4 regions of the Bacillus sp. C1 genome follow, and region 4 is predicted to be linked to each of the others. Evidence: riboswitches for the same ligand, from Rfam matches in the RefSeq annotation. Region 4 holds a riboswitch; each other region holds the start of a gene.

Region 1 (4,734 bases), on a different contig from region 4:
ATCAATATGAAGATTGAGCACCAATGAACTCAAAATTCCCCCAAAGAATAATACTACTAAAAAAACGTGGATCATTTTCAGCCACTTCATGCCATTAGGGCCTATTTTTCTCACTTTCTATACCTCCAAATTACTCTATTGCTTTTCAGAAAAATACCTCTATATGTTATTACAAAAGGTATCGCCCCTGTATTGATCCTACTCATTTTAATAAAAACAAAATCACTTTATAATGTGCCATGGTCTGAATTGTCCCTACTTCTATGGTCTTATTTTTAAGATGATAAAGGACCTTATATCAAATTCCCCCAAAAATAACAGCCCTGAAAACGTTTTGATTTTACAATAAACACAAGAAAAAGAGCCATTTAATGATATGGCTCTTTTTCTCTGTACGTCGACTCATAACGATATAACTTCATTTTATACTAGCTTTTTTATATAATAACTATAGTAATAATCATTCATTTTCTATGCATCTCATTACATTTCGCCATGCATCACATGAAAGGTTTAATGTTCTATATGTAAATACCGTCGTACAAACCTCTTCAATCATTGATGGATGATTTCGTAAAAAATCCCATCTTAATACTTTCGGTACATCATACATGTTGTATTCTTTACTTTCCTTAATAATCTCATCAATTTCCCGTTCACATATTCCCCTTACTAAATAATCCGCTCTTAATTCTTTATATACCTCTTTAAACGTTTCATTGTGACGTTTCAATTGAAGTAAACAAACGATATACGTGCGAAACAACTCATCATTTCGATTACAGCATTTCATTATCGTTTCTACTTCATTCATAGTTTTTTAGCCTTTTCTTGTATTTCTAAAAGCCACTTTTCACGTTTTGCAGCTTTACTTGTTTTTACAGACTGAAAGGCAGAACGTTTTATTTGGCGTATACCGCAAAATCGCAAAATACCCTTCTTCATAATGACCCAATCAGCGGAGCGATATAAGAGTGCCGCGTACCAGAGCGGTGAATCTAATGTATTAATAACCCATGCAGTTTTTCCAGTGAGCAGTCCTTTCGGCATAATCCCTTCATATGTATATGCAAACCCCGACACAAAAACCCGATCAATAAATCCTTTTAAAATAGCTGGCATTCCCCACCACCATATCGGATAAATAAAAATAAAAGAATCTGCCTCTTTGATCAAGTTTCTATATTTCTCTGTCTCTTCTTCATATGCTAAATCACGTCTTCTCTTATCTTCATTAAAAATAAGTACTGGGTTAAATTGTTCCTTATACAGGTCGAGCAATGTAATAGAATGATTCGTTTCTTGAAGTCCTTTTTGCACATGTTCTAAAATGGATGCATTGAAACTAGACGGATTGGGATGTGCATATATGATTAGTACATTCATCTCCAAAAACACCCTTCTAAGATTTAAATTTATCTTCCCTCAACATCTTCTCGACAATCATTACATCTTTAGAAGTTTTTAATAATCTTTCCATAATGATTAACAATTCTTCCTTTTCTAATGTTTGCAACTTCTCTCTCACATTCTTTTCTCCAACACCTTGAATTTCATATATAACTGCCGCCATATGCTTACAATCATTTTCATAAGGACATTCACAACTACTTCTCTTAAAATCTACAAGATCAATGATTACTTCATAATTTCCGTAATTCCCTTTCACGAATGCAAATACTTTATCGTTATGTATTTCTACATCCTCGACATATCCTTCTTCATAATATTCATATCCTCTATCTATAATGTGCCTAGGAATCCATTCTTTCATTTCCTTTACTAAAAAGGCATACATCACACTTCCCCTTCCTTAAATTCCCTTTTGACTTCCTTTCGCACTTCGTGATATTCTATTACATGTCAAGTAGCAAGCCTATATGACAAAACGACTGACACCTATTCGGCGAAGGTGTCTCTTTTCGTTTCGAGCCGAACGAAGTGCCTCTTTCAGGGCATATTCAACTTTTGACACTACACACTCAACACCATTCCCTTGTATCAGGCTGCTTTAGCAGTCTTTTACTCTACATACATTTCTAATTTTCAAACAAATTATACCATAAAAAAAGAGAGCCTAGCTCCCTTTTCTCGCCTTATAATATACCCCTTTTTCAGCATAGAGATATTCTTCATCAGCTAAAGTAATTTTCCCATCCAGTTTTAATTCGTCTAATAACCTCGATAAATAAAATTGATGTAACATTTTTTTCGTGAATTTTCCCTCATGATGCGAAACGATATGTTCTTGAATATCTAATAATGATATTGGTTTATCTTGCTCCATCATATATTCATATACTGCATTACGCAGTTTTACGTATTTTTCAAGTGTCACAGTACAATTGCAACCCCTTTCTTCTTATTCTGTTGTTTTTAGAATCGGTTTTTTCGTAATAAAAAAACCTCTTCGATAAGAAGAAGTTACGTATTATATCTTCGTCTTATCTCCCAGAACAAATATGTTCTGCTGGAATTAGCACCTGCATCGCGGTTGCCGGGTTTCATCGGGCCAGTCCCTCCACCTCTCTGGATAAGAAAATATTCACTTTAACATTTACTATAAGCTACTTTTATTATAATTGTCAAATAAAACAAAGTAATTACAATGAAGTTATATTTTCTTTTCTCACGCTCATACTAAAATTGTATGTACAAAAGGAGGAATTTATGATGGATAAAAATGCCCGTGGTTATGTTCAAGATTCATTCCACTCATTGCAAGGAGCGAAAAACTGTTTGGAACAAGCGTTACAAACTGTTGAAAAGAGCGATAATCGGGAACAAATTGAACAATCTCTACAAGCCGTGGAAAATGCATTGCAAAAATGTGATCATACCGTTCATATTTTAGAACAAAAATGAATGTTGCCCATCTCTTTATGAGATGGGCAATACATCAAATGGCATACTGCAGTAGTATTGCCGTCGCAATTAAAAAATATACGGAGTTAACGATTTCTAAAACGCCAACTTTTAATATAGATATTTTTTTACCATACAATACAATGGCACGAACTAAACTCGGGATAAAGATAAAAGACAACCATGGATTTACTACGAAAGAAGCGACAATTAAGAAAATATGATATCCCCATGAAACATAACGATAAATCGGATTATTCTTTTCACGTATCATTGTTTTCACATAAAAGGTACTACCTAAAAAGTATAGAAAGGAAATACCCGCAATTCCAATAGCTATTCCATCAACTGTTTTCATCGAAAAATAATAACTGATTAAACCGCCTATACAAAAAACAAGAATTGCACAAATATCATTTACTAACGCTCGTTCCTTTTTCTGACGAGCAAAGTATATATTTACGATAAAGAGTGGAATCATCATAAATGCGAATAAAAGAATTTCCCATTCATATAGTAAAGATACAATCCCAAAAACACATGCAATCATAAAGTACATCATTGCTGCATGTAAAAATTCTTTCTTTCGTGTTTGCTTCATGTACATTAAAAATGGATATGTCGCTAAATAGATAAATAACCAAGCGATAAAGAGTGGAATATGATAAAACGTAGGCTTACCAAGTAGTACACTAAGTAAAAATGGAATCAGCAGCATTCCCCATGCGCCATGCTGCTTTGGAATAACTAACTTCATGAATATGGCATCTCCTCTTTGAAAATCTTTCTCATTTTCTATTATACAAAAATCACCATACAACAATTGCAATATATTAAAACAATTCTTTGACATTTTTCAAACGAAAGTACCATTTTGAACTACCCACCACTTAACACCCTTACGGACTGTTTGGAGTGGGGGATTCCTACGAACACCAAAGTATCCTTCGGTTATCTTAGTAGGCTAACCCCGTAGTCCCTACGGTTAGAAGTCTTACGGCTTCGTTTTTAAGGTTTTGTCCTGCGTTAATATCTCTGTCGTGATGCGTGCCACAAGAAGGGCAATCCCATTCACGAAGATTTAGATTTTTAACGTCTTTGTTTTGGTAGCCACAACAAGAACATAGCTGACTAGAAGGGAATATTTTAGATACAACAACAACTTGTTTACCGCCCCATTTTGCTTTGTATGCAAGCATGCTTCTGAATTGCGACCAAGATACTTCACTAATTGCTTTCGCTAATTTATGATTCTTCAGCATATTCGACACTTGCAAATCTTCCATACCAATGATGTCGTGGTTTTTGACAATTTCGGTAGAGATTTTTTGCAAGTAGTCTGTTCTTGCGTTGGTAATTCGTTCGTAGATTCTTGCAACCTTGATACGTTGTTTGTTCCAATTTGAAGAACCTTTCTCGCGTTTGGAAAGAATACGTTGTGCATCAGCTAACTTCTTTTCCAATGTACGAAACCATTTAGGATTCGTGAAAACTTCTCCTGTGCTCAAAATAGCAAAATCTTTTAATCCAACATCTACACCAACAGATGATCCGGTTTTAGGTAACGCTTGTATTTCTGTTTCAACTAACAGTGATACAAAGTACTTGCCACTTGGATTACGTCTAATCGTCGCATGTAGCATGCGACCATGTACTTCACAACTTTTTGCAAAGCGAACAAGACCAAGTTTTGGTAGCTTTATTTTGTTGGCTACAATGGCAATATTTTCGTTGGTGTGCTTGGTTGTGTAGGACTGTACTTTGTTCTTTTTAGACTTGAGGCGTGGTGCATCATTTTGCTTCTTAAAGAAACGGTCAAACGCATCTGCAAGATTTCTGACAGATGACTGTATTACAATACTATCTACT
Region 2 (4,734 bases), on a different contig from region 4:
TCTATATACATTTTAAAAATTCCTAAAACGTTCATATTCTCATTTTATTCTCATTCTAATTTTATATCAAATAAAATGATATCGCAAACGTTGAGAAAATGTAACAATTTTTTCACAAATGTATATAAGTATTTCCTTCACATTCTACTATGATACATCTTTCTTCTTATTTATATAAAGAAAAAAGAGCTGGAGATTTCTCAGCCCTTTTTCAAGTCATTATTCTTTTACAGGAACAACTGTCCCTTTATATTCTTTCTTAATGAAATCTTGAATTTCTTTTGAATGTAACACTTCTACAAGAGCTTTAATTTCTTTTTTATCCTTATCACCTTTACGAACCGCAACAACGTTTGCATATGGAGAATTATTATCTTCAATCGCAATCGCATCTTTCGCTGGATCTAATTTCGCATCAATCGCATAGTTAGAATTAATTAAAACAGCATCGCCTTCTTTATTGTTATACACTTGCGGTAATAAGCCAGGCTCAATGTCCGTTTTGAATTTCAAGTTTTTCGGATTATCCGCAATATCTTTTGGAGTAGCTTTAACTGGGTCTACACCTTCTTTAATTTTTAAAATACCTGCTTTTTGTAAAATGGCTAAACCACGCCCATGGTCAGCAACCGAGTTACTCATAATAATTGTCGCTCCATCTGGAAGTTCTTTTAAACTCTTATATTTTTGAGAATAGACACCAATTGGTTCTAAATGAATTTTCCCTGCAATTTCAAACTTGTAACCTTTATCTTTAATTTCTTTCTCTAAGTACGGAATATGTTGAAAGTAGTTTGCATCTATCTCTTTATCTGCTAACGATTTATTCGGCAATACGTAATCTTGGAATGGTTTAATGTCTAATTCGATTCCTTTTTTCTCAAGTAACGGTTTTGCCTTCTCTAAAATCTCAGCGTGTGGTACGTTAGAAGCACCAACAACAAGCTTATCTTCACTTTTTCCTCCGCAAGCCGCTAACCCAAAAATTGACGTTGTAATAAGTGCTGACAGTAATAATTTTTTCATGTTATAAACACCCTTCCCCTTTTTATTTATCGTTTATCAATTCGAGTTGTAACAAGGTCCCCAATAATCTGAATCAAAAACACAACGAGTAATATGCAAATTGTCGCAACAATTGTTACATCATTATGTCCCCTTTGAAATCCATCTAAATAAGCAAGTGTCCCAAGACCTCCAGCACCGACAACACCTGCCATTGCTGTATAACCTACAAGAGCAATTGTTGTTACTGTAATACCCGATACGAGCGCTGGTAATGATTCTGGTATTAATACTTTCCAAATGATTGTGCTCGTTTTTGCTCCCATTGCTTTTGAAGCTTCAATCACACCTTTATCAATTTCACGAAGCGCGATTTCAACCATCCTTGCATAAAACGGTGCTGCCCCAATAATTAAAGCTGGCAGCGCTGCACTCGCTCCAAGAATTGTTCCAAGAAGAAGCTTCGTAAATGGGATTAATAAAATAATTAAAATGATAAATGGGATCGAGCGGAAAATATTCACAAACGCTCCAATCACAGTATGAACCATCTTGTTTTCCCACAAATTATCTTTTGCTGTCATAAAGAGTAATAATCCTAAAATGAGACCTAAAGCAAATGTAGCAAGCGCTGCAATTGCCGTCATGTATAATGTTTCACCTGTTGCTTCTAGCATTTGATTCCAATCTACGTTTGCAAGTAACTTATCCATGCGCAATCACCTCCAGCTCTACTTGTTCTTGATGAATTCCTTCGATTGCTTGCTGGATTGCAGCCTCTGTACCATTCAAATGAACGACTAAGTTTCCATAAGATCCATTATTTGTTTGTGCAATATTCCCTTGCAGCACACTCACTTCTATATCATCCCGTCTCATCAATCTCTGAAGTACCGGCCGCTCTACAGAATCGCCAATAAACTGCAAACGAATCACTTTACCTTCTGGATATTTCTCTAATAGGCTCTCAATCGTTTCATTCGTATCTTCTGAATCTGTTATTTGTTGTACAAATCGCTTTGTAATCTCCTGCTGCGGGTTACGGAATACATCTAGTACAGGACCTGTCTCTACGATTTTCCCTTTTTCCATTACTGCAACGCGATTACAAATTTTTTGAATGACATGCATTTCATGTGTAATAAGTACAATCGTTAAACCAAGACGTTTATTAATATCTAATAGTAAATCTAAAATTTGATCTGTCGTTTCTGGATCAAGTGCTGATGTCGCTTCGTCGCAGAGGAGTACTTTCGGGTCATTCGCTAATGCTCTTGCAATCCCAACGCGCTGCTTCTGTCCTCCGCTTAGTTGAGACGGATATGCATCGCCTCTTCCTTCCAATCCAACAAGACGAATTAACTCATCCACACGTTTTTTTCTTTGTTCTTTATCTACACCTGCAATTTCAAGTGGAAACGCAATATTTTCACGAACCGTTCGTGACCAAAGTAAGTTGAAGTGCTGAAAAATCATACCAATTTCTTGCCTTGCTTTTCGAAGCTCACTTCCAGTAATCGCTGAAATCACACGATTTGCTATCGTAATTTGTCCGGAAGTTGGTTTCTCTAATTGATTAAACAATCTAATTAAAGAACTTTTCCCAGCGCCACTATATCCAATAACGCCAAAAATTTCACCTTTCTCTATTTTTAAATTGGCATTATCCACAGCAGTGACATCACCACTTTTTGACTTATATATTTTCTTTACATTCTCTAATAAAATCATGATGTTCACCCCTTTTTTAGTTAAAAAGCGTAAGCAGCTCGTTCTGATTTACTCCCACAATTTTTTATTTTTAATGTGAGAATTGCTTAAACCTAACTGTCGCTATAGCTAAATTTCTTGTTAGCTCTTCTTATTATTCGAATGTCCTCCTCATTCAAACAACAAAAAACCTTTCTGCTTTTAGAATGAGCAGAAAGGTTTATATGCGTATATCAACATTATCCCTTCCTCTCATCTCTCAAAGCATTTGCTTTGCAGGAATTGGCACCATTTCAACATAAAAGTTGACGGTTGCCGGGTTTCATAGGGCTCAGTCCCTCCACCTCTCTTGATAAGAGAAATCAGATTGAATTTTCGTCTGATTTAAAATTTATGAAATTGTCTATATTTTATGACTTGAATTGTATCAATATACAACCATTATGTCAATAGAAATTTTCGCAAAAAGAGAAACTTCAGAATATTAAGCCCCGACAGACATTGGTTTACATATATGAAATACAGATTCCAATAATAACATCGTACGATACGTTCCGTTATATTGAACACGCCCACTATTTAAAAGCGTTTGTAATCGTACATTTCCAGTTACTAATCGCCGTAAATCTTCCTCTTGAAAACAAACAAGTTGCTCTGTTCCCCTCGCCTCTTTCAAAAGTTGTATATACTCTCTTGAAATTTGAAGTGAGTAACACTCATCCCTAAAACAAATATTAATTGTCTTCTCTCTTTGGCGTAAAAGTGGCTCGAGGTGATATTGGCTATTGGCATACGTTACAAATGATTGAAGCAACGAATATAATTCCATTCTAGTCACATCCTTCATATCACTTTCTACTACATACCATTCCATCTCCTCAAAGGGCAATCCTGTTACTTTCTCTCGACAAATAATGTAGCACTTCTATCTTTCAAGCATATTTCCCAAGAAATATGTCGAGGCGGCAAAAACTTTGCCGCCTACTGTAATTCTTTATATAAATATTCAACCGAATGAAATGCATATATTTTCTTCATCAGTGCTCCTCTTTCAAATACAAGTAAACAAGGTACACTTTCTATTTCATACTCTCTCGCTAAATAAGGGGCATAGTTTAAATCTAGCATTCCTATTTCTAATTCAGCTATAGTAGCCTCTACCACCGTTAGCATCTTCTTTGCTAATTGGCATGTTCCACACATCGGTGTATATACATATAACACTATTTTTTCTTGGTCTGCTATTAGAGCTGTAGCTTCAGCACCTGTCCACTCAATCACTTCTATCATTCCTTACCGTAAATATTCTGTATAAACGTCGATGTCAGCTCCCCATAATACATTCGCTAAATGCGAAGACGGCGCAGTTGCCACTTCACGATACGAACGATCAATGTAAATATGCTCAGCTTGCGGAAATTCCTTACGAAATTGCTTTCTTAGCTTCTCCCCTGCATCATCTGCATCCACTAGCACATATACTTCTTTATCAAAAAACTGATCAATGAACTCATCCATTTTCGACAAACCAATTGTACCATTTGTACAAACAATTTCCACAGGTTCTCGAATAATAGATTCAATCTTTCTTCTATCTGACTTTCCTTCGACAATAATGACTTTCTCTACATAAACCATATGTCATCACCCGATCACCATGTACTATAAAACAACCTTATTAGTATATAGTATATTCGATATTTTCATGTTGTTTCCTGTTTATTTTTGTAAAGAAGAAAAGCGCAAGCGGCTCGCTCAGAATGTGAGGGGGATGGAGCTTCTGATGTAGAGGCGCTCTTTGCCTCGCAGGAAGACACGAAGCCACCGAACATTCTAGCCGCTGGAGCTAGACAATGAAAAGCGCAAGCGGCTCGCTCAGAATAGGAGGTCGTTGGCTCACAAAATGCAAAACAAAAAGGACAGCACATAGGCTGTCCCTTTTATCTCGACTAAAATTAGTCTTGGTTTGTCATTTCTGCGTATTTTTCTGCAGATAATAACTTCTCTAATTCACTTGCA
Region 3 (4,734 bases), on a different contig from region 4:
AATAGGGAATGTGAGCTTGTAACAGGCTATGCGGCAGACGAAATCGTTGGAAATCCAAAAGCACTTGAGCTGCTATATCCTGACGAACATTACCGTAAGCAAATTCAAAAGAAATTTTCAACTCGCGGAAAAAGTTTTCGAGATTGGGAAATGAATTTAACATGTAAAAATGGGGAAATAAAAACAATTACGTGGTCAAATATTTCAGAGCAGTTCCCCGTACCCAGCTATAGTTATTGGGCAGTTGGTGTTGATATTACTCATCGCAAAGAAATGGAAGAGCAATTAAAGCAACAAACATCTGAACTAGAACTTATTTTCAAAGCATTACCTGATTTATGTTTTTTAACAGAAGCTGATGGAACAATTATAGATTATAAAGCTGGTTCACCAGCTCAGTTTTACGTACCTGCGGCATCTTTTATGGGGAAAAAGTTTTATGAAGTCTTACCTTCCTCTGTAGCCCAGCAATTTCGTGGAGCAATTTACGAAGTGCAGCAAAAAGGATCAACTGTTATTGTTGAATATCAGCTCTTACTTAAGGGGAGTATTAGTTTCTTTGAAGCTAGATGTTTACCATTATTAGAAGATAAAATTATGATCATTGTCCGTGATATTACAGAACGCAAAAAGACAGAAGAATTATTGAATAAATCAGATACACTTGCGGCAATTGGACAGTTAGCTGCTGGGGTAGCTCATGAAGTCAGAAATCCACTGACAGTAATTAAAGGGTTTATTCAATTATTTCAAATTAATCAAGAAGATCAAGATAAATATTTTGATCTGATGCTATCAGAAATTGAACGAATTGAAGTTATACTTCATGAATTTTTATCGATTGCAAAAACAGATGTCATTCCAACTGAAAAGAAAAACCTGTGCTCCATATTAAAAAATGTCGTTTCATTAATTAATACGAAGGCAATTATGACAAATATTCAAATTAATCTTCATCTCGAATCAAAAGAGTTAATGATGGATTGTTGTGAAAATCAATTAAAACAAGTCTTTATTAATGTTCTACAAAACTCGATTGAAGCAATGCCAAATGGAGGGGAGATCTCTATTTATGTGAAAAGGTCAGAGCGTGAAGAAGTTATGATTCATATCGTTGACGAGGGCGTAGGAATTCCTAAAGAAAGAATTAAAAAACTTGGAGAACCTTTTTATAGTACGAAAGAGAAAGGAACTGGCCTTGGACTTATGCTTAGTTATAAGATTATTGAAAGTCATCAAGGGAAAATTAGTATTATGAGTGAAGTAGGAATCGGGACATCGGTTACAATCTATTTACCAGTGTTTCCAAGTGAGCAAATGATTTCTCATGCACCAGCGGCACTTATAACAGAAGCTTTATGAAGAGTTATATAAAATAATAGAAACAAGAAGCTATCTTATAATTTGTAAGATAGCTTCTGCTATATATTCAAGTTTGAGAACTACAAAATTCTTATAATTTATCTATTATCCAGCGAATTGTACGGCATTTTTAGCATGTAAAAAAGCGGTGTCAAATACAGGAACAGAAAGATCTTTTTGCGAAATCAGTAACGGTATTTCTGTACAACCTAACAAAATTCCTTCTGCACCATATTCCATAAGGTTTTGAATGATTTCTAAGAAACGAGCTTTGGATTGCTGTGAAATAATACCGTTACTTAATTCTTGAAGGATAACATGATGAATGAAATTTCGTTCATCTTCTTTCGGAATGATCGTTTCAATACCATAGTTAGCTAGTCTTCCTTTGTAAAAATCCTGCTCCATTGTTTGTTTTGTTCCAAGTAAACCAATCCGTTTCACATCATGTGCGACAATTTCTTCAGCACTTACATCGCCAATATGAAGAAGGGGAATAGACACTGCTTGTTCTACTCCGTTCGCAAATTGATGTACTGTATTTGAACACATAAGTATACAATCTGCACCAGAATGTTCTATTTTTTTCGCCGCTTGAACGAGTTGACTTTGCACTTCTTCATATTGTTGATTTTGTAATAAATTTGTTACTTCACCAAAGTCCATGCTATATAGGACAAGCTTTGCGTGATGATTATACTGAGATAGCGTTAGCGTATTAATATGTTTATAATAAAGAGACGTTGATTCCCAACTTAACCCACCAATTAATCCGATTACTTTCACGTCTAATTCCTCCTCTTAATATATTTTGTTACGTCAATTATTCCATAATTCCGATAAGAATACAATGAATTATTCGTTTGGTTCACAAAAAAATAGAAATAGTAAGAAAAATATTGAAATTAATTTGCGTTAATGCAATAATACAACTTACAAACGAATACTTATCCAGAGAGGTGAAGGGAACGGCCCTATGAAACCTCAGCAACCCCTATATTCATACGAATAGGAAGGTGCTAATTCCGCAGAAGACATATTGTCTTTTGAAAGATAAGAGGATCATATCGAAATAAAAAATGACCTCTTCTATAAGAGGTCATTTTTTATTGGGAAGAAAGGAAGTGAAGACGCATAATTCAATTTTTTTTTACATATAGGACTAATATAGACTAACTAGAATGAAAGGGGAGTTCATATGAACAAATTATCTACAAAATTAGTCGTAGCAATTGGAATCGGTGCTGCAATATATGGGGTATTAGGTCTATGGGGATTTTCAATTGCGCCAAATACATTTATAAAGCCTGCTTTAGCTATATTAACAATTTTTGGGGCGATTTTCGGGCCAATTGCAGGACTTTTAATTGGACTTATCGGTCATACAGTGACAGATACAATCGCTGGATGGGGAATATGGTGGGGATGGGTGCTTAGTTCCGGTATTATTGGATTTACGATGGGGCTTGTACAAAAACGAGCAAGTTTCAGTGTGAAAAATGGAACATTTCGTAATCGAGATATTTCATATTTTGCTGTAACAGGTTTCATTGGGATTGTCATTGCAATTATATTTGCTGGTGCTTTTGATATTATCATTATGGGAGAACCTGTAGATAAAATTATGATTCAAGTACTTGGTGCAACACTTGCAGATGTTCTTGTATTTTTAATTCTCGGTTTACCAATCACAATTGGATTGGCCAAAGCAAATAAAAAACATACACATTTGAAAATTGAAAAGTAGGGAGATTACAATGAAGCCGATTATTTCTTTTGAACAATTTACATTTCAATATAAACAAGTGACAGAACCTACTTTAAAGGATGTTACATTTCACATTTATCCAGGAGAAAAAGTATTGATTGCTGGCCGAAGCGGCTCAGGAAAATCAACATTGGCCCATTGTATAAATGGGCTTATCCCTTTTTCGTATGAGGGAACAAGTACTGGGAAAATTTCGATATGCGGTAAGGATCCACGAAAAGGGAGTATTTTTGAACAAAGTAAGCATGTCGGAACTATTTTGCAAGATCAAGATTCTCAGTTTATTGGTTTAACTGTAGGAGAAGATGTTGCTTTTTCATTAGAAAATGATTGTGTAGAACAGAAAAAAATGAAGATCATTGTGGAAGAAGCGCTACAAAAAGTACAGATGCATACATTTCATTCACGAAGTCCACATGAATTATCGGGTGGGCAAAAACAAACTGTTTCTCTTGCTGGGCTATTAACGACGGAAGCTGACATATTACTATTTGATGAACCATTAGCAAACTTAGATCCTATAAGTAGTTTAAAAACAATAGAAGTTATACAGAAAATACATCAACAATGTAACAAAACGGTTGTTATTATAGAACATAGAATAGAAGAAATACTAAAATTAGACCTCGATAAAATTATATTAATAGAAGAAGGTAAAATTGTAGCGGTTGATTCACCGAAGAGAATTTTACAAACAAATATACTACAAAAAATAGGTTTAAGAGAACCTGTATATATTGAAGTATTAAAAAATATAAAAATGAATAGCTTAGATGAAGAAATATATCCGATTGAAACTTTAAATCGCGAGAAGTTGCATAGAGCGGTTAAACAATGGATGCTAAACGCTACTATGTCTAAAAAACAACAGAAAAAAGAAATTTTATGTGAAATAGAAAATATATCATTTTCATATTCTCACGAAGATTTTTCATTAAAGGATATAACGCTCTCTATACCAAAAGGGGAAATTGTAGCATTATTAGGCCATAATGGTGCAGGTAAATCTACATTTGCACATATATTAACGGGAATGAACAAAGTGACGGACGGGAAGATTGTACTTGATCATGAAAATATAAGTTCATGGTCGATTCGGAAACGAGGAGAAGTAATCTCCTATGTCATGCAAAATCCTAATCATATGATTACACAATCTACTGTTTGGGATGAAGTTGCTTTTTCATTAAAATTGAAGAAAGCTTCTAGTCCTGAAATAAATAAACGAGTGGAAGATGCATTGCGAATTTGTGGATTATATCCATTTCGAAATTGGCCGATTCAGGCATTAAGTTACGGTCAAAAAAAGAGGCTTACCATTGCATCAGTTTTAACAAGAAATCCGAAGCTTATCATCTTAGACGAGCCAACAGCGGGACAAGATGTTTTTCATTATAAACAATTTATGTCTTGTATAAATCGATTAGCGAAACAAGGAATGGCATTCATCTTTATTACACATGATATGAACTTAGCTTTAGAATATGCAGACCGTGCAGTTATCTTAAATAAAGGGGGAATTCTTGCTGATGATGTTGTTCCAATCGTATTAGCAAATAGCGAAGTATTACAACAAGCTAATTTACAGGAAAGCTCACTTACAA
Region 4 (4,734 bases):
CATGTGGGAAGGAAATTCAAACATATGAGAAAGCGTGGGTTCATATGCCGTTTCCTCCAAGCGGGATGACGAATATGAAAAAATATATTGAACTCGATGGGGTAGTATATTGTAATTCTTGTGCTGGAGTATGTAAGAACCAAAGTGCTGAGGTGAAATAAAGGAGGTTTTCTACTTGTTCGAGACAAATCGGATTCGTTTACGAAAGTTTTCAGAAAATGATATTCCAACCTATTACCATTGGCGAAATGATATAGAAGTTATGAGCACTACCAGTCTCACCCTTGATACATACTCTTTCCCGGAAACAGAGCAGTTTTGTGAACAAATCATTCACTCTTCTACCTCTAAAAGTTATATTATTGAACAAAAAGAGGATAACCTTCCAATCGGAATCACATCTTTAATTAACATTGACCCACATAATCGAAATGCAGAATGTATTATCGATATCGGAAAGAAAGATTATTGGGGACAAGGGTATGGAAAAGAAGCACTGACTTTATTATTAGAGTATGCCTTTTTAGAATTAAACTTACATCGTATATCCTTACGTGTATTTTCATTTAACGATAAGGCGATACATCTTTATAAAAAACTTGGCTTTCAACATGAAGGCAGTTGTAAAGAAGCTGTATTTCGAAATGGGAATTGGCATGATATTGAGCTTTTTGCATTACTACAGTCTAATTACAAATAAAAAAGCTTTGCGCTCCCGCGCAAAGCTTTTTTCCTATATTATAGACCAGCTTGCTCTTTTAAAGCTGCTGCTTTGTCTGTACGTTCCCATGAAAGATCTACATCAGTACGTCCGAAGTGGCCGTAAGCTGCTGTTTGTTTGTAAATTGGGCGACGTAAGTCTAACATTTTGATGATACCAGCTGGGCGAAGATCGAAGTTGTTACGAACTAGTTCTACTAGTACTTCTTCAGATACTTTACCAGTGCCGAATGTATCAACTGAAATTGATACTGGCTGTGCTACGCCGATTGCATATGCAAGTTGTACTTCTGCTTTGTCAGCAAGACCAGCTGCTACGATGTTTTTCGCGACATAACGAGCTGCATATGCTGCAGAACGGTCAACTTTTGTTGCATCTTTACCAGAGAATGCACCGCCGCCGTGACGAGCGTATCCACCATAAGTATCAACAATAATTTTACGTCCTGTTAAACCAGCATCACCTTGTGGTCCACCAATTACGAAGCGACCTGTTGGGTTAATAAAGAATTTTGTTTCTTCATTAATTAACTCAGCTGGTACAACGTGTTTAATAACGTGTTCTTTTAAATCACGATCGATTTGTTCCCATGTAACATCAGGGTGATGTTGCGTAGAAATTACAATTGTATCGACGCGTACTGGTTTACCATTTTCATCATACTCAACTGTAACTTGCGTTTTACCGTCTGGACGTAAATATTCTAAAGTTTCATCTTTACGAACTTCCGTTAAACGACGAGCTAATTTGTGAGCAAGTGAGATTGGAAGTGGCATTAATTCTTTTGTTTCATTACATGCGAAACCAAACATTAAACCTTGGTCCCCTGCACCAATTGCCTCAATCTCAGCATCAGTCATTTGACCTTCACGTGCTTCTAGCGCTTGGTCAACACCCATAGCGATGTCAGCAGATTGCTCATCGATAGATGTTAAAACTGCACAAGTTTCTGCATCGAATCCGTATTTTGCACGAGTATAGCCGATACCTTGAATTGTTTCACGAACGATTTTTGGAATATCTACATAAGTAGAAGTCGTAATTTCCCCCGCTACCAATACTAAACCAGTTGTTACTGTTGTTTCACAAGCTACACGTGCATTTGCGTCTTTTGCTAAGATCGCGTCTAAAATTGAATCAGAAATTTGGTCACAAATTTTATCTGGATGTCCTTCAGTTACAGACTCAGATGTGAACAGATGACGTTGTTTTGTCATTTGGTAAACCTCCCTACAGTAATTGTATATATTGTACGGAACTCATCCTTAATTTGCCACAAACTGCGACATTCATTTATTCTCCCACACAAGTATAAAGAAAAACCTTTCCCTATTATATAGAGGAAAGGTTTAATTTGCTACTTGCATACTGCTTTTTGCCCTTCGCTCTTATCGTTCGAGACCTTTCGCCTCGCACAGGTTTTAGCACCTATTCACTTGTTTATTACCGTTACAAGTGAGGTTGCTGGGCTTCATCGGGCCTGTCCCTCCGCCAGCTCGGGATAAGAGAGTATCCGTCCCAACCTATACTAAAGAAATGATATTCATTTGTCAATTCATATTCACATATTCCTAATAAGTTTTTCATAGAATCCCTCCCCGTTAACCATAAAATAAAATATCACACCTTCAAAATGTAAAAAAAGACAAGTAAAATGCCCCATTGACGAGAGTATTCTAGTCATGAAAAGATCCCAATGAGAGTCTCAATTTATGTCGAAAGAAATATAAATAAGAAAGATAATACATTCACACAAACAAAAGTAAATAAATAGTATACATTATTTATATGATTGTGTTATACTCTTGGTGGGGATTACGAGAAATATTTCATTAAAATGAAAAGGATGGTATATAAATATGAGTACTGTGAATGTCCAAATTGGATTACATGAATTACTGAACGGAAGCAATGCACAGATTCAACTAAGCGTTCCACAATTAGTGGAAAAAGTACTAATGAGAAACGAAGGAAAATTGACTTCTACTGGTGCCGTTTCTGCTTCTACAGGAAAATATACAGGACGTTCTCCTAAAGATAAATTTATTGTGAAAGAAGCGTCGATTGCAGATAAGATCGCTTGGGGTTCTGTCAATCAACCGATTTCTGAAGAACATTTTAATAAATTATATACAAAAGTATTAGAATACTTAAAAGAAAAAGAAGAATTGTTCGTATTTAAAGGCTTCGCTGGTGCGGATCGTAACTATCGTCTTCCGTTACAAGTTATTAACGAATATGCATGGCACAATTTATTTGTACATCAATTATTTATTCGTCCAACTGAAGAAGAATTAACAAATCATGAATCTGAATTTACAATTGTTTCTGCACCAAGTTTTAAAGCAGATCCAGCGATTGACGGCACAAATTCTGAAGCATTTATTATGGTTTCATTTGAAAAACGCATCGTATTAATCGGTGGTACGGAATACGCTGGAGAAATGAAAAAATCAATCTTCTCTATTATGAACTTCTTACTTCCAGAACAAGATATTTTATCGATGCACTGTTCTGCAAACGTAGGTGAAGAAGGCGATGTTGCTTTATTCTTCGGTTTATCTGGAACTGGTAAAACAACATTATCTGCTGACCCACACCGTAAATTAATTGGTGATGATGAGCATGGTTGGTCTGATAACGGCGTATTTAATATTGAAGGCGGTTGCTACGCAAAATGTATTAACCTTTCTCATGAGAAAGAGCCACAAATCTTTGATGCAATTACATTCGGATCAGTTCTTGAGAACGTTGTAATTGATAATCAAACACGCGTTGCAGATTATAATGACACTGCATTAACAGAAAATACACGTGCTGCATACCCAATACATGCGATCGATAATATCGTAATGCCAAGTGTTGCAGGACATCCAAATACAATTATTTTCTTAACTGCTGATGCATCTGGCGTATTACCTCCAATCAGTAAATTAAATAAAGAGCAAGCTATGTACCATTTCTTAAGCGGTTACACTAGTAAACTAGCAGGAACGGAGCGCGGCGTAACATCTCCGCAAGCGACATTCTCAACTTGCTTCGGTTCTCCATTCTTACCACTTGACGCATCTCGCTATGCTGAAATGCTTGGTGAAAAGATCGAGAAACATCATGCAAAAGTATTCCTAGTAAACACTGGCTGGACTGGTGGCGAATACGGCGTTGGGAAACGTATGAACTTAGGTTACACTCGTGCAATGGTGCAAGCAGCATTAAACGGCGAGCTTGATAACGCTGAAACAGCAAAACATGACGTCTTCGGTCTTGAAGTACCACTTCACGTGCCTGGTGTACCGGATGAAGTATTAATGCCTGAACAAACATGGGCCGATAAAGCAGCTTACAAAGCAAAAGCAACCGAACTTGCAAATCAGTTCAAAGAAAACTTCAAGAAGTTCGATAACGTTTCTGAAAGCATTATTAAATTAGGCGGCCCAATCGCTTAATTTAACCTTTACTGTTGGAATACCCCTTTACTCATATGAATAAGTATGTTGTAACCAAAAAGTTTCGCGTACTCACCGACAAAACCCAAGCGGAGCTTTACAGGTTACACTTACTTACAAATAAAAAAGAAGCTTACGATAAAAACGTAAGCTTCTTTCTATGTATAACTTTTCACCATACCAATCATAGCTTCGAGCACAAAAGCGGATCCCACACTCACGCTTTAGCCCGGCATGAGGCAAATACAGGCATTGACCGATTCTACGCATGAACGGATCACCTAAAAAAGGATTTTGTACTTATGTCAGGCCGTGTAGAAAGGGAAATGCTACAAAATTATAAAAAGAAACATGTTGATCTGATGAGGTTTGTTCGTATAAAATGGTGAATGAAATTTTATCAGCAATTTTTCAAATATATCAACCGTTTCTCACAATATATCGACGCAAATTTGAATATATTAACGATTCGACAAAGGATATCGACTAATCAACAAAAAACAGAAGCCCCCTAGCTCCTGTTTCCCAACAAACTGACTTAAGTACTTATCTATTCCTCCGCATCTT

What was found. A riboswitch is a leader RNA that binds a small molecule or an ion and turns the genes downstream of it on or off. The one in region 4 is predicted to bind S-adenosylmethionine.
Region 1: another riboswitch for S-adenosylmethionine. It lies ahead of ACX5JI_RS17770 (hypothetical protein); the one in region 4 lies ahead of metK (methionine adenosyltransferase).
Region 2: another riboswitch for S-adenosylmethionine. It lies ahead of ACX5JI_RS14305 (methionine ABC transporter ATP-binding protein); the one in region 4 lies ahead of metK (methionine adenosyltransferase).
Region 3: another riboswitch for S-adenosylmethionine. It lies ahead of ACX5JI_RS25240 (ECF-type riboflavin transporter substrate-binding protein); the one in region 4 lies ahead of metK (methionine adenosyltransferase).

Annotation. Positions count from the first base shown of each region.
Region 1 covers NZ_JBTMZT010000006.1:135,470-140,203, reverse strand. Annotated here, with positions in the region: gene ACX5JI_RS17790 (DUF2269 family protein) at 1-114, opposite strand, end outside; gene ACX5JI_RS17785 (group-specific protein) at 461-814, opposite strand; gene ACX5JI_RS17780 (NAD(P)H-dependent oxidoreductase) at 811-1,386, opposite strand; gene ACX5JI_RS17775 (SWIM zinc finger family protein) at 1,403-1,798, opposite strand; gene ACX5JI_RS17770 (hypothetical protein) at 2,078-2,338, opposite strand; SAM riboswitch class I at 2,442-2,540, opposite strand; gene ACX5JI_RS17765 (hypothetical protein) at 2,674-2,865, shown strand; gene ACX5JI_RS17760 (YwiC-like family protein) at 2,900-3,622, opposite strand; gene tnpB (IS200/IS605 family element RNA-guided endonuclease TnpB) at 3,822-4,734, opposite strand, start outside.
Region 2 covers NZ_JBTMZT010000004.1:93,931-98,664, forward strand. Annotated here, with positions in the region: gene metQ (methionine ABC transporter substrate-binding lipoprotein MetQ) at 220-1,026, opposite strand; gene ACX5JI_RS14300 (methionine ABC transporter permease) at 1,053-1,718, opposite strand; gene ACX5JI_RS14305 (methionine ABC transporter ATP-binding protein) at 1,711-2,736, opposite strand; SAM riboswitch class I at 2,965-3,074, opposite strand; gene ACX5JI_RS14310 (hypothetical protein) at 3,200-3,544, opposite strand; gene ACX5JI_RS14315 (thioredoxin family protein) at 3,697-4,005, opposite strand; gene ACX5JI_RS14320 (toprim domain-containing protein) at 4,009-4,353, opposite strand; gene gcvH (glycine cleavage system protein GcvH) at 4,671-4,734, opposite strand, start outside.
Region 3 covers NZ_JBTMZT010000019.1:7,903-12,636, forward strand. Annotated here, with positions in the region: gene ACX5JI_RS25230 (PAS domain-containing sensor histidine kinase) at 1-1,362, shown strand, start outside; gene ACX5JI_RS25235 (aspartate/glutamate racemase family protein) at 1,468-2,148, opposite strand; SAM riboswitch class I at 2,307-2,422, shown strand; gene ACX5JI_RS25240 (ECF-type riboflavin transporter substrate-binding protein) at 2,561-3,109, shown strand; gene ACX5JI_RS25245 (ABC transporter ATP-binding protein) at 3,120-4,734, shown strand, end outside.
Region 4 covers NZ_JBTMZT010000013.1:95,206-99,939, forward strand. Annotated here, with positions in the region: gene ACX5JI_RS22860 (hypothetical protein) at 1-161, shown strand, start outside; gene ACX5JI_RS22865 (GNAT family N-acetyltransferase) at 176-700, shown strand; gene metK (methionine adenosyltransferase) at 739-1,938, opposite strand; SAM riboswitch class I at 2,107-2,229, opposite strand; gene pckA (phosphoenolpyruvate carboxykinase (ATP)) at 2,581-4,167, shown strand; gene ACX5JI_RS22880 (ATP synthase subunit I) at 4,718-4,734, opposite strand, start outside.